One region of the Streptomyces coelicoflavus genome, then DNA from elsewhere that is predicted to be linked to it. Evidence: riboswitches for the same ligand, from Rfam matches in the RefSeq annotation. Region 1 holds a riboswitch; the other holds the start of a gene.

Region 1 (7,044 bases):
GCGGGCGTCACGCCGCCCTGTGAAGACTGCACCGGCATGGCTCGACCCCGATCTCCCCGGGCGTCCCGTGAACGCCCCACCACTGCGGGACACTAACGCTATATCGCGTCATACCCCACAGCCAACCCCTCGTCCACCGTTCCCGTCCCGCGGCCTATCGTGACCGCATGCAGTCCTACACGATCGGCCGGGCGGCGCGGCTGCTCGGCGTCAGCCCGGACACCGCGCGCCGCTGGGCCGACGCGGGCCGGATCGCCACCCGTCGCGACGAGGGCGGGCGGCGCGTCGTCGACGGGCGCGACCTGGCCGCGTTCTCGGTCGAGCTCGCCCGCTCCGGCGGCGCCGACGAGGAGACCCCGTACACCTCGGTCCGCAACTCGTTCCCGGGGATCGTCACCGCCATCAAACTCGGCGACGTCGCGGCCCAGGTCGAGATCCAGGCCGGCCCGCACCGGCTCGTCTCCCTGCTGACCAGGGAGGCGGTGGAGGAACTCGGCCTCGAGGTCGGCGTGGAGGCCACGGCGCGGGTGAAGTCGACGAATGTACACATCGACAGAACCTGACCCACGCCTCCCCCGGCTCCCGGCACCGCCCTCACCTCCGGCGCCACGGTGTGAGCCGCAAGGGCGTCGACATGCCGAGAGGCTCCGTCCGGGCCGTGCGAGCCCGGACGGAGCCTCTTCCACTTCCGCGTCGGGACTCAGTCCTCGTACGCGTCCAGCGGCGGGCAGGAGCAGACCAGGTTGCGGTCGCCGTAGGCCTGGTCGATGCGGCGCACCGGCGGCCAGTACTTGTCGGCGGCGGACACACCGGCCGGGAAGACGGCCTCCTCGCGCGTGTACGCGTGGTCCCACTCACCGCCGAGCGCGCCCGCGGTGTGCGGGGCGCCGCGCAGCGGGTTGTCCTCGGCGGGCCAGGCGCCGGAACCGACCTTCTCGATCTCCGCGCGGATGGCGATCATCGCCTCGCAGAACCGGTCCAGCTCGGCCAGGTCCTCGGACTCGGTCGGCTCGATCATCAGCGTGCCGGCCACCGGGAAGGACATCGTCGGCGCGTGGAAGCCGTAGTCGATCAGCCGCTTGGCGACGTCGTCGACGCTCACGCCGGTGGCCTTGGTCAGCGGGCGCAGGTCGATGATGCACTCGTGCGCGACCAGCCCGCCGGGGCCGTTGTAGAGCACCGGGAAGTGCGCCTCAAGGCGCTTGGCGATGTAGTTGGCGGACAGCACGGCCACCTGCGTGGCGCGCTTGAGCCCCTCACCGCCCATCAGCCGGACGTACGACCACGAGATCGGCAGGATGCCCGCCGATCCCCACGGCGCCGCCGAGATCGGCCCGACGCCCGTCTGCGGACCGGCCGCGGGCTGAAGCGGGTGGTTGGGCAGGTACGGCGCGAGGTGCGACCGCACGCCCACGGGGCCGACGCCGGGACCGCCGCCGCCGTGCGGGATGCAGAAGGTCTTGTGCAGGTTCAGGTGGGAGACGTCGCCGCCGAAGTGGCCGGGCTTGGCGAGGCCGACCAGGGCGTTGAGGTTGGCGCCGTCCACGTAGACCTGGCCGCCCGCGTCGTGCACCTGGGCGCAGATGTCGGCCACGTGCTCCTCGAACACGCCGTGTGTGGAGGGGTACGTGATCATCAGCACGGCCAGCTCGTCGCGGTGCTTCTCGATCTTGGCGCGCAGGTCCTCGACGTCGATCTCACCGTCCTCGGCGGTCTTGACGACGACGACCTTCATGCCGGCCATCACGGCGCTGGCGGCGTTGGTGCCGTGCGCGGAGGACGGGATGAGGCAGACGGTGCGCTGCTCGTCGCCGTTGGCCCGGTGGTAACCGCGTACCGCGAGCAGGCCCGCGAACTCGCCCTGGGACCCGGCGTTGGGCTGGAGCGAGACCTTGTCGTACCCGGTGACCTCGGCGAGCCGCTCCTCCAGCTCGCGGATGAGGGTCAGGTAGCCCTGGGCCTGATCGGCGGGCGCGAAGGGGTGCAGGGCGCCGAACTCGGGCCAGGTGACCGGCTCCATCTCGGTGGTCGCGTTGAGCTTCATGGTGCAGGAGCCCAGCGGGATCATGCCGCGGTCCAGCGCGTAGTCCCGGTCGGCGAGACGGCGCAGGTAGCGCAGCATCGCGGTCTCGGAGCGGTGCTGGTGGAAGACGGGGTGGGTCAGGAAGTCGTCGGTGCGCAGCAGCGCCTCGGACAGCGTCTCCCCGGTCTCCGCGTCCAGCGACTCGACGTCGCCCTCCACGCCGAAGGCGTGCCACACGCCGCCGACCTGGGCGCGCGTGGTGGTCTCGTCGCAGGCGAAGGAGACGTGGTCGGCGTCGACCAGCCGCACGTTGATGCCGTTCTCGCGGGCGGCGTGCACGATCGCGCCGGCCCGGCCGGGCACCCGCGCGGTGACCGTGTCGAAGTAGGAGCCGTGGACGATCTCGACGCCGCCGGCGGCGAGGCCGGCCGCGGTGATCGTGGCGTACCGGTGGGTGCGGCGGGCGATGGCCCGCAGCCCCTCGGGACCGTGGTAGACGGCGTACATGCCGGCCATGACGGCGAGCAGCACCTGCGCGGTGCAGATGTTGCTGGTGGCCTTCTCGCGGCGGATGTGCTGCTCGCGGGTCTGGAGGGCCAGGCGGTAGGCCTTGTTGCCGTCGGCGTCCACGGAGACGCCGACCAGGCGGCCGGGCAGACTGCGGGCGAACTTCTCGTGGACGGCCATGTAGCCGGCGTGCGGTCCGCCGAAGCCCATCGGCACGCCGAAGCGCTGGGTGGTGCCCACCGCGATGTCCGCGCCCAGCTCGCCGGGCGAGGTGAGCAGCGTGAGGGCGAGCAGGTCGGCGGCGACGGTGACGAGGGCGCCCAGCTCGTGCGCCCGGTCGATCACCGGCTTGATGTCGCGGACGGCACCGGAGGCGCCCGGGTACTGGATCAGGACGCCGTTGATCTCCCGCTCGGCGACCTCGGCGGGGATGCCCTCGCTCAGGTCGGCGACGACGACCTCGACGCCGGTCGGCTCGGCCCGGGTCCGTATCACGGCGACGGTCTGCGGCAGCGCGTCCGCGTCGACCAGGAACAGACCCTTCTTGTTCTTGCCCATGCGCCGGGACAGCGCCATCGCCTCGGCGGCGGCGGTGCCCTCGTCGAGCAGCGAGGCGCCGGAGGTGGGCAGGCCGGTCAGCTCGGCGACCATCGTCTGGAAGTTCAGCAGGGCCTCGAGCCGCCCCTGCGAGATCTCCGGCTGGTACGGCGTGTACGCCGTGTACCAGGACGGGTTCTCCATGACGTTGCGCAGGATCACCGGCGGGGTGAAGGTGCCGTAGTAGCCGAGGCCGATCATGGAGTCGAGGACCTGGTTGCGGTCGGCCAGGGAGCGCAGCTCGGCCAGCACCTCGGCCTCGGAGCGCGCGCCCGGCAGGTCGAGCCGGTCGGCGTTCTTGATCACATCCGGCACCGCGGCGGCCGTCAGTTCGTCGAGCGAACCGTAACCGACCTGCGCGAGCATCTTGGCCCGGGCCTCGTGGTCGGGGCCGATGTGGCGCTGCTCGAACGGTGCTGCCTGTTCGAGTTCGGAGAGCGGAGTGCGATGGGCGGTCATTGCGGAGGCCTCCTGGTCTGACGACCTTCGAGGGGCACCACGGCGCGGGTACCCGGACGGCCTCCCCCTCTGTCATCTCAACCTGAGAGCTTCACCGGAGGAGCCCGGAGGCTCTTCCGGCTTTCACCGTCGGTGAGAGCGGAAGCCGTCGACACCCGCCCTGCTTTCCAGAGTGACCTCGTCCGTGCGGTACGTGAGCCTGAGAGATTCCGGGGAGGATTTGCTCCTTCGGCGCCTCCGGTGGTGTCCGGAGGACTCTCCCGCGCGGGGTCAGCGGCCGTTTGCCAGCGTACCAGCGAGGCACTCGTGAGAGCTTCGAGTGGCCGACCGACCACATGTGCTCTTTTGTAGTACTTACGGATGATTAGGCGGCTGGTGTGCGACCCAGTGCGGCCCAGTGGTGCGATCAAGTGGAGGGCCCCGTGCGTACTGACATCGATCCGCGGAACCTGATCGGCCGCAAGGCGTTCGACCGCGACGGCACCAGGATCGGCACCGTGGACGAGGTGTACCTCGACGATGCCACCGGCGTCCCCGAGTGGGCGGCGATACGGACCGGCCTCTTCAGCAGGGACGCCTTCGTCCCCCTGGAGCCCAGCGAGCTGGTCGAGGGCACCCTGCGCGTGCCTTTCGAACGGTCCCTGATCAAGGAGGCGCCCGACTTCGGCGTCGGCCGCCATCTCTCGCCGGAGCAGGAACTCCAGCTCTACCACCACTACGGCCTGGACGTGGCGGCGGCTCCCCCGCCTCCCGACCGCGACTTCGGCAAGCTGGCCGGCAAGGGCAACGACGACGGCTGACCCGCCGCCCGCGCTACCCGGCCACCCGTCCCGCGGAGCCGCCCCCACCGGGCGGGCCGACGGGTTCTCCACCGGGTCTTCGCACCGCTGGGGAGACCAGCGGCAGAGGGTCCGCCGGGGCCAGCTCCGGGTCGTCCACCGGGAAGGTCCGCACCCGGCCGACGTCGGAGTACGGCGTCTCGAACCGCACGGTGACCCGTCCGAGGCCGCTGCCCTGCACCCACCCGTGCCCGAGCTCCGCGTGCCGTACGTCGTGCCCGGCGGGCCACCGGCGCTCGGCGGGCGAAGGAGCGTGCTCCTCGACGGGCCCGGCCTCGGGCTCCTCGGCCGGTTCCTCGGAAACCTCTCCCGCGGCCTGCGCGAACAGATCCTCCTGCGTGTAGTCGGCGAGCCCGCTGACGCCCACCCCGAGCAGCCGTACGCCGCCCGTGGTGTCCACCGAGTCCAGCAGTCTGGCGGCGGCCTCCCGCACCACCGCGGGGTCGTCGGTGGGTCCGCGCAGCGTCTCGGAGCGCGTCAGCGTGGAGAAGTCGTATCTGCGCACCTTGAGCACGATGGTCCGCCCGGACAGACCTGAGGCCCGCAGCCGCCGCACGCAGCGGTCCGCCAGCCGCCCCACCTCGACGCCGACCCGCACCCGGTCGTGGATGTCCACGTCGTAGGTGTCCTCGACCGACACGGACTTGGTCTCCCGCTCGGCCACCACGGGCCGCTCGTCGCGCGCCAGCGCCATGGCGTACAGCGCGTGGCCGTGCGCCTTGCCCAGCAGCCGCACCAGCTCGTCCTCGCCCGCCTCGGCGATCTCGCCGACCGTGGTGATCCCCGCCCGGCGCAGGTGGTCCCCCGTGGCCGGTCCCACGCCGGGCAGCGTCCGCACGGTCATCGGCTCCAGCATGGCCCGCTCCGTCCCCGGTGGGATGAGGACCAGTCCGTCGGGCTTGGCCTCCTCCGAGGCGATCTTGGCGAGCATCTTGGAGGCGGCGAGCCCGACGGAGCCGGTGAGGCCCGTGACGGTGCGGATGTCGGCGCGCAGCTTCCCCCCGGCCAGCCGCGCCGAATCCGCGTCCCGGGCTGCCCGGCCGGCCTCCAGGTCCACGAAGGCCTCGTCCAGACTGAGCGGCTCCACCAGGGGCGACAGCTCCCGCAGCAGCCGCATGACCTGCTCGCTGATCGACCGGTAGAGCTCGAAGCGCGGAACGAGATAGGCGGCGTGGGGCGCGAGCCGGCGTGCCTGGCCCATCGGCATCGCGGAGTGCACGCCGAACACCCGCGCCTCGTACGAGCAGGTGGCGACCACGCCGCGCGGTCCGAGACCGCCCACGACCACGGCCTTCCCGCGCAGACTCGGCTTGGACGCCTGCTCCACCGAGGCGAAGAAGGCATCCATGTCGAGATGCAGGATCGTGGGCGCGGTTCTCACATCTCCGATGCTGCCCTACGCCACTGACAACGGCGCCGGCACACGGGACGACACCCGGGGCGCGGCGCTGTTCAGACCGCCCTGTTGTTGCGCCGCCGGGCCAGTTCGTCGGCCGGATTGTGCCCGACCAGGGTCTCGCCCGTGTCGATCCGCTCCCCGTGCAGCTGGGACAGCGCGCTCTCCACGTCCCGCCACACCACGCCGACGGCGATGCCGAAGATGCCCTGGCCCCCCTGGAGCAGGGCGTGCACCTCGTCGGGCGAGGTGCACTCGTAGACGGTGGCGCCGTCGCTCATCAGCGTCATCCGCTCCAGGTCGCGAAAGCCGCGTTCCCGCAGGTGCTGGACGGCGGTGCGGATGTTCTGGAGCGACACCCCGGTGTCGAGGAAGCGCTTGACGATCTTCAGCACGACCACGTCGCGGAAGCTGTACAGCCGCTGCGTCCCGGAGCCGTGCGCTGGCCGCACGCTGGGCTCCACGAGGCCCGTGCGCGCCCAGTAGTCCAGTTGCCGGTAGGTGATGCCGGCGGCCGCGCAGGCCGTCGGCCCGCGATAGCCGATCTGCTCGGACGCCATGGACGTCGCCCCTCCGCTGGTCGGCAAGGCTGCCGGTCGCTGTGGACCGGGATCGGCCGCGTCACCGTGCCGGGCGTGGCCCGCGCCTGCGCGAAGCCGGGAACCCGGGGGAGGGTACGGACCGCCTGCCCCGAGGCTGTGCCCGGGGCCACCCCCAACCGTACCGTCGCCGCTGATTCTCACGCCGACCTCCGTCCTTGACCTGCCTCCTCGAAGGTAGGCAGTCACCAAGGGTGCGTCAACGATCGCCACACTCGGCACGCCGAGTGATAATCACCCTACGAGTGGTTTCCCGTGCCCAGTTCCGGGAAAGGCTAGCCGGATGTGCCCGGGCGGGGCCCCGTGAGGCCCCGGATCCGCCCCGGCCGCACGCCTCACTGGTTGCTGGTTCCGAAGTCCTCTGGCGAGATCTGGTCGAGGAACTCGCGGAACTTCTCCACCTCGTCCTCCTGCTCGTCCGGGATGGAGATACCGGCTTCGTCGAGGAGCGTCTCGCTGCCGTAGATCGGCGTACCGGTACGCAGGGCGAGCGCTATGGCGTCGGACGGCCTGGCGCTGACCTCGACCCCGCTCGCGAAGACCAGCTCGGCGTAGAAGACGTTGTCCCGCAGGTCGGTGATGCGCACTTCCGTGAGCTCCTGCCCGACGGCTTCCAGCACGTCC
Region 2 (7,044 bases), 4.5 Mb from region 1:
GGTCCACCAGGACCAGGTGGACGTCCGTGCCGCCGGTCAGGACGGAGACGCCCGCCGCCTTCGCGTCGTCCCGCACCAGGCGCTCGGCCAGGATGCGGGCACCCTCCAGCGTACGGCCCTGGCGCTCCTTGAAGTCCTCGCTCGCGGCGACCTTGAAGGCGACGGCCTTGGCGGCCACCACGTGCTCCAGCGGGCCACCCTGCTGACCGGGGAAGACGGCGGAGTTGATCTTCTTGGCCAGCTCGGCCGTGGAGAGGATCACACCGCCGCGCGGACCGCCCAGCGTCTTGTGGGTGGTCGTGGTGACGACGTGGGCGTGCGGGACCGGGTTCGGGTGCAGGCCCGCCGCGACCAGACCGGCGAAGTGCGCCATGTCGACCATCAGGTACGCGCCGACCTCGTCCGCGACCTTGCGGAACGCGGCGAAGTCCAGCTGCCGCGGGTAGGCGGACCAGCCCGCCACGATCAGCTTCGGCTTGGTCTCCTTGGCCAGGCGCTCCACCTCGGCCATGTCGACCTGGCCGTCGTCGCCGACGTGGTAGGGGACGACGTTGTAGAGCTTGCCGGAGAAGTTGATCTTCATGCCGTGGGTCAGGTGCCCGCCGTGGGCGAGGTTCAGACCCATGATCGTGTCGCCGGGCTTGAGCAGCGCGAACATCGCGGCCGCGTTGGCCTGGGCGCCCGAGTGCGGCTGCACGTTGGCGTGCTCGGCGCCGAAGAGCGCCTTGACCCGGTCGATGGCGATCTGCTCGACCACGTCGACGTGCTCGCAGCCGCCGTAGTAGCGGCGGCCGGGGTAGCCCTCGGCGTACTTGTTGGTGAGGACCGAGCCCTGGGCCTCCATGACCGCGACCGGGGCGAAGTTCTCGGAGGCGATCATCTCGAGGGTGGACTGCTGGCGGTCCAGCTCGGCGTCGACGGCGGCGGCGACGTCCGGGTCCAGCTCGTGCAGGGGTGTGTTCAGAAGCGACATGCGATCGTGACTCCTCAGGCGCCGGCGAAGGCGGTGTACTCGTCGGCGGAGAGCAGGTCGGCGGGCTCGTCCGTGACCTTCACCTTGAACAGCCAGCCGCCCTCGAAGGGGGCGCTGTTCACCAGCGACGGGTCGTTGACGACGTCCTCGTTGACCTCGGCGATCTCGCCGGAGACGGGGGAGTACAGGTCGGAGACCGACTTGGTCGACTCCAGTTCGCCGCAGGTCTCGCCCGCGGTCACCGTGTCGCCGACCTCGGGAAGCTGCACGAAGACGACGTCACCGAGCGCGTTGGCCGCGTGCTCCGTGATGCCGACCGTCGAGACGCCGTCCTCGGCGCCCGACAGCCACTCGTGCTCCTTGCTGTAGCGCAGCTGCTGGGGGTTGCTCATGGCCTGAATTCTCCTGTACGCGAGGAAGTGGCTGGTGAAGGGGGTGGTGGGGCGGTACGTCACACGGGCCGACGCCGCCGGGGACACAGGCGGCCGGTGCCGCCGGGGGCACCGGGGGCCGACACCGCCGGGGACACCGGGGGCCGGTGCCGCCCAGTGTCTACTTCTGGCGCTTGTAGAACGGCAGCGCCACGACCTCGTACGGTTCGTGACTGCCCCGGATGTCCACGCCGACGCCCTCGGTGCCGGGGGCCGCGTGCGCCGGGTCGACGTACGCCATGGCGATCGGCTTGCCCAGCGTCGGGGACGGAGCGCCCGAGGTGACCTCGCCGATCACCTCGCCGCCCGCGACGACCGGGTACCCGGCGCGCGGGACCCGGCGGCCCCCGGCGACCAGGCCGACCAGGACGCGGGGAGGCTCCGAAGCGGCGCGCTCGGCGGCCTCGGTCAGCGCGGCGCGCCCGACGAAGTCGCCCTCCTTCTCGAACTTCACCACCCGGCCCAGACCGGCGTCGAACGGCGTCAGCGCGGTCGACAGCTCGTTGCCGTACAGCGGCATGCCCGCCTCCAGGCGGAGCGTGTCCCGGCAGGACAGGCCGCACGGGACCAGTCCCGCGCCCTCGCCCGCCTTGGTGAGCGCCTGCCACAGCTCGACGGCGTGCTCCGGCTTCACGAACAGCTCGAAGCCGTCCTCGCCGGTGTAGCCGGTACGCGCGATCAGCGCCGGGACGCCGGCGACCGTGCCGGGCAGACCGGCGTAGTACTTCAGGCCGTCCAGGTCGGCGTCGGTGAGCGACGCGAGGATGCCCGGGGACTCCGGGCCCTGCACGGCGAGCAGCGCGTAGGCGTCGCGGTCGTCGCGCACCTCGGCGTCGAAGCCGCCCGCCCGCCCGGTCAGCGCGTCCAGCACGACCTGGGCGTTGGAGGCGTTGGCGACCACCATGTAGTGAGCAGACACGGCCGCGGTGTCGTCGAGCCGGTAGACGATCAGGTCGTCCAGGATGCCGCCGTCCTCGCGGCAGATCATGGTGTAGCGGGCCCGGCCCGGCTTCACGGTGCCGATGTTGCCGACCAGCGCGAAGTTCAGCAGCTCGGCCGCCTGCGGGCCGGTGACGGTGATCTCGCCCATGTGCGAGAGGTCGAAGAGACCGGCGCGGGTGCGCACCGCGACGTGCTCCTCGCGCTCGGAGCCGTAGCGCAGGGGCATGTCCCAGCCGGCGAAGTCGGTCATCGTCGCGCCCAGGGCGCGATGCGTGGCGTCGAGCGCGGTACGGCGCGGTTCGGTACTGCTCATCGGTCGGTCGTCTCCCATGACAGGACGTGGCGAGGTCGGTCCTCCCCATCTGTCATCGGAACCTGAGAGGTTCGCCACGGCCACCGGAGTACGGCGATCAGGGCTTGCACCTTGGGTGGGACCGCCGTCGGGGGCGGTCCGCTTTTCAGATGTGCCTCGCCCGCGCGGTAACGGGGCCTGAGAGATTCAAGGGAGGGACTTGCTCCTTCGGCGCCCCGGCGCGGCCGGGGACTCTCCCGCGCGGATTCAAACGGCCGGTATGCAGTTGGCGCCGCCATCATTGCACGCCGGGTCGATCCATGGCAGACCGTGATCTGTAACCGGCTTGTGGCAGTAAGCGAACGAAAACGCGAGACCTGCGCATTACCTTCTCTTTACACTCGACGGGGAGGTACTCGTGTACCGCCCCAGGGGAGGACGATCACGGTGAACAGGACCACGGCGTACGCCACGACCTCGGGACTCGCGCTGCCCAAGCAGCCCGCCGCCCCGGCCCCGGAGGCCTGCGCCCCACTGACCGCACCCGTCGTCCGCGACCTCAGGGACCGCGACGGCCACAGCCCGCACGCCCTGCTCTTCGGACCCCGGGACCTGGTGGTGATCACCGGCCTGCCCGGCAGCGGCAAGTCCACGCTGATGCGGCGCACCGTGCGCGGCGCGCGCCTCGACTCCCAGGACACCCGCGACCGCTGGGACCGCCGCATGCCGCGCCTCCTGCCGTACGCGCTCTACCGCCCCCTGGTCCGCCTCGCCCACTACGCCGGACTGCGCCGCGCGGTGCGCTCCGGCGAGGGCGTCGTCGTGCACGACTGCGGCACCCAGGCCTGGGTGCGCGGCTGGCTGGCCCGCGAGGCCCGCCGCCGGGGCGGCACCCTGCACCTGCTGCTCCTCGACGTCGCTCCCGACGAGGCCCTGGCCGGCCAGCGCGAGCGCGGCCGGGGCGTGTCGCGGTACGCGTTCCTGCGGCACCGCGCGGCCAACTCCCGCCTGCTGCGCGCGGTGACCGGGGGCACCCTGCCCGCCGGCTGCGCCTCGGCGGTGGTCCTCGACCGGGCGGCGGCCGACACCCTCCGCCGGATCGCCTTCACCGGGTGACGCACGGTAGGGCACCGGGGTCGAACGGGTTAGCCTTTCAGCCACGAAGCGGCGGCCACGAAACGGCCGTGAACAGCGGTACCAGGCAGGCGGTAGGTAGGCAGATGGACTTCCCGGCACAGGCGCACCCCCATCCGCACGGCGGGTGGCCCGGCAACGAGCTGGAGGAGGTGCTGTCCGCCTCCCTCGGCGTCCCGGCGGCCGGCGGCCGGATCGTGGAGGTCCTCGGCCGCAGCTTCCTGTGGATACCCCTGCCCAACGGCGGCGGCCCGCACAGCGGCCCCCTCGACCTGCCGTCGCTGGAGATCGAGGGCCAGGCCTACGTACCGGTGTTCAGCTCCGAGGAGCAGCTCCGCCAGGTCGCGGGCGCGCACATGGCGTACACCGTCGCCCCCGCCGCGGAGTTCGCCCGCGGTCTGCCCCCGCAGGTCGGCCTCGCGGTGAACCCGGAGGGCGTGGTCGGCATCCCGCTGCCGCCGCCCGCCGTGGCCGAACTGTGCCGGGCCGGACGCACCCCGCTGGACGGCCCCGCGTCCGGCGGCCGGGTCCGCCTCTTCGAGCCGGACTGGCAGGACGACCCGGTGGACTTCCTGGCCGCCGCCTCCGCCGAGTTCGCCGCCACCGGCGTGGTCCGCAGCGCGCGCCGCTGCCTGGCCGCCGTCGAGACCGCCGACCCGGTCCTGTACATCGGCGTCGAGCTGACCCACTGGGAGGGCGACGCCCAAGCCCTCCCCCTGGAAGCCCTCGGCCGCGCCCTGACCAAGGCCCCCCTGCACCACCCGGTCAACCTGGTCCTCCTGGAGGCGGCCCAGGACCCCGTCTGCGACTGGATGCGGGAGAAGGTCAGGCCCTTCTACGACCGGGACTTGTAAGCGCCGGGCAGGCTGAGCGCCCCTTCAGGGGCGCGGGGCTGCGACATCTGCGGCTCCGCCGCGCGGGCGCGACCAGCCACAGCGGCGCCGCAGACGCACGGCAACAGCACACCCCGAGCTCATAGCCCCCCGCACCCGGCGGAGCCTTAAGCTGGACCCAACACCGGGGGAACTTCTCGAAGGGGCGATACGCGTGAGCGTCAGCGGCACCACGACCGGACAGGTCGAGCACATGCTGCGCCAGGTGACGCCCGGGCGCTACGACGCCTACGAGGCCCTGCTGCGCGCCCTCGCCACCCCCACTTCCGGCCAGGTCTGGATGCTGCTGTGGCACGGACAGGCCGGCTCCCCGGACGCCCAGTACGGAAACATGGAGGTCGAGGGCTACGGCTACGCGCCCTGCGTGACCTCCGCCCAGGAGCTGTCCGCCAGCGGCTGGAACCGGTCGTACGAGGTGGTCGACGGCCTGGAGGTGGCCCGCGCGCTCTACCCGGACCACTACGGCCTGTGGCTCAACCCGCACGCCCCCGGCGGCGGCGTCGGCATTCCCTGGCTCGACCTGCGCCGCATCGCCTCCGGCCTGGACCGCCAGCCCGCCGGGCCCCTGCGCCTGTCCGAACCGGCCATCGAGATCCCCCAGTTCTACGCCCTGCTCGCGCAGAACGCCCACCGCACCCCGGCGGTCCGCGCGCTGCGCCGCGCCTGGGTGCAGCCGGCGCTGGGGGCGCCGTATCTCGCCATCGGCCTGGACGTGTACGACACCTCCCCGCCGGCCGTCGACGCGGTGCGCGCGATGATGCAGCAGTCCATCGGCGCGGTGCCCGACGGGCTGCCGGTGTCGACCGTGGCGATGACCGACACGCACGACCCGGTCGCCCTGTGGCTGCGCGCCGGCGCCCGCCCGTTCTACGACCGAGAGGCCCACGCGGCCGCCCCCGCCCAGGCGCCGGCGGGCGGGTACGGATACCCTCCGGCCGGTAGCCGGTACTGACGGCCGGGCCGCCCGACGGGGCCGACAGAGAGCATCTTCGCGCGTAGATGACGGCGCAAAGCGCCCCCATGTCCCGGATGTCCCAACTCGCCCCTGTCCGGCCCCCGTTACCCACTGTCCGGATAACGGAACACCTCAAACAGCATCACGGTTGCGCATCCATTCCCCGTCAGCTCTGGCTACAGATCGCCAAAGCGTTGAAGACTCCCGCAACAAGGGGTGGATGCTCGCCCCTGTGTACGACGGACTGATCACGCCGCTACAGCGGCAAGTGCGGGCCGGCTACCGCCGGTTGAGAGGGGTCCCTGCCAGATGACGGCACCATTGCACGAGCCGACCGCGGAAGCGGCCCCGAGTGCGGCAGAGGAAGCGGCGGTCGCCGGCGCCGAGGCCAAGTCGGTACAAGGGCGCTCCCTGGGCCGGATCGCCTGGGAGCGCCTGAAGAGGGACAGGCTGGCCCTCGCGGGCGGCATCGTGGTGCTGGTCCTCATCGTGATCGCCGTGCTGGCTCCGCTGATCACCTCGCTGTACGGGCAGGAGCCCAACGCGTACAACGAGGACATGATCGACCCGCTGTTCGGCACCCCCACGGGTTCCCTGGGCGGTGTCAGCGGCGACCACTGGCTCGGTGTGGAGCCGGTCAACGGCCGCGACATCTTCGCCCGCATCGTCCACGGCGCACGGATCTCCCTCCTGGTGGGCTTCCTGTCCGCCATGGTCGCCGTGATCCTCGGCACCGTCCTCGGTGTCCTCGCGGGTTTCTTCGGCGGCTGGGTCGACTCCCTCATCTGCCGGATCATGGACGGCCTGCTGGCCTTCCCGCAGCTGCTCTTCATCATCGCCCTGGTCTCGGTCATGCCGGACAACATGCTCGGACTGAGCGGCACGGGCGTGCGCCTGCTCATGATGATCGTGGTCATCGGCTTCTTCGGCTGGCCCTACATCGGCCGCGTGGTCCGCGGCCAGACCCTCTCGATGCGTGAACGGGAGTACGTCGAGGCGGCCAGGTCGCTGGGGGCCGGACGGTTCTACATCCTGTTCAAGGAGCTGCTGCCCAACCTGGTGGCGCCGATCATCGTCTACACGACGATGATGATCCCCACCAACATCCTCACCGAGGCGGCGCTCAGCTTCCTGGGCGTGGGCGTCAAGCCGCCCACGTCGTCCTGGGGGCAGATGCTCTCGAGCGCGATCGACTACTACAAGTCGGACCCCATGTACATGGTGGTCCCCGGTGTGGCGATCTTCATCACCGTTCTTGCCTTCAACCTCTTCGGTGACGGCGTGCGCGACGCGTTGGACCCGAAGGGCTCCCGCTGACCTGCCGTACCGCAAGGCGACCCGTGGCACCTGCACGGGGTCTCTCATCTAATCCGGAGGATCCGAGATCGTGACTACCCAACGCACCTCAGGGCGGCGCAAGCAGG

Evidence for each region. Region 1 has a riboswitch for glycine ahead of gcvP (aminomethyl-transferring glycine dehydrogenase). Riboswitches for the same ligand answer to the same signal wherever they lie in the genome.
Region 2: another riboswitch for glycine. It lies ahead of gcvT (glycine cleavage system aminomethyltransferase GcvT); the one in region 1 lies ahead of gcvP (aminomethyl-transferring glycine dehydrogenase).

The regions. Positions count from the first base shown of each region.
Region 1 is NZ_CP108218.1:6,964,613-6,971,656, reverse strand. It holds gene OHA99_RS31310 (DUF1707 domain-containing protein) at 1-11, opposite strand, end outside; gene OHA99_RS31305 (molybdopterin-binding protein) at 168-563, shown strand; gene gcvP (aminomethyl-transferring glycine dehydrogenase) at 701-3,586, opposite strand; glycine riboswitch at 3,764-3,859, opposite strand; gene OHA99_RS31295 (PRC-barrel domain-containing protein) at 4,009-4,386, shown strand; partial or broken gene OHA99_RS31290 (DNA polymerase IV) at 4,302-5,806, opposite strand; gene OHA99_RS31285 (MerR family transcriptional regulator) at 5,878-6,564, opposite strand; gene OHA99_RS31280 (bifunctional nuclease family protein) at 6,756-7,044, opposite strand, start outside.
Region 2 is NZ_CP108218.1:2,496,877-2,503,920, reverse strand. It holds gene glyA (serine hydroxymethyltransferase) at 1-973, opposite strand, end outside; gene gcvH (glycine cleavage system protein GcvH) at 988-1,365, opposite strand; gene gcvT (glycine cleavage system aminomethyltransferase GcvT) at 1,526-2,659, opposite strand; glycine riboswitch at 2,815-2,908, opposite strand; gene OHA99_RS10845 (AAA family ATPase) at 3,086-3,754, shown strand; gene OHA99_RS10840 (enhanced serine sensitivity protein SseB) at 3,859-4,626, shown strand; gene OHA99_RS10835 (enhanced serine sensitivity protein SseB C-terminal domain-containing protein) at 4,820-5,617, shown strand; gene OHA99_RS10830 (ABC transporter permease) at 5,930-6,937, shown strand; gene OHA99_RS10825 (ABC transporter substrate-binding protein) at 7,008-7,044, shown strand, end outside.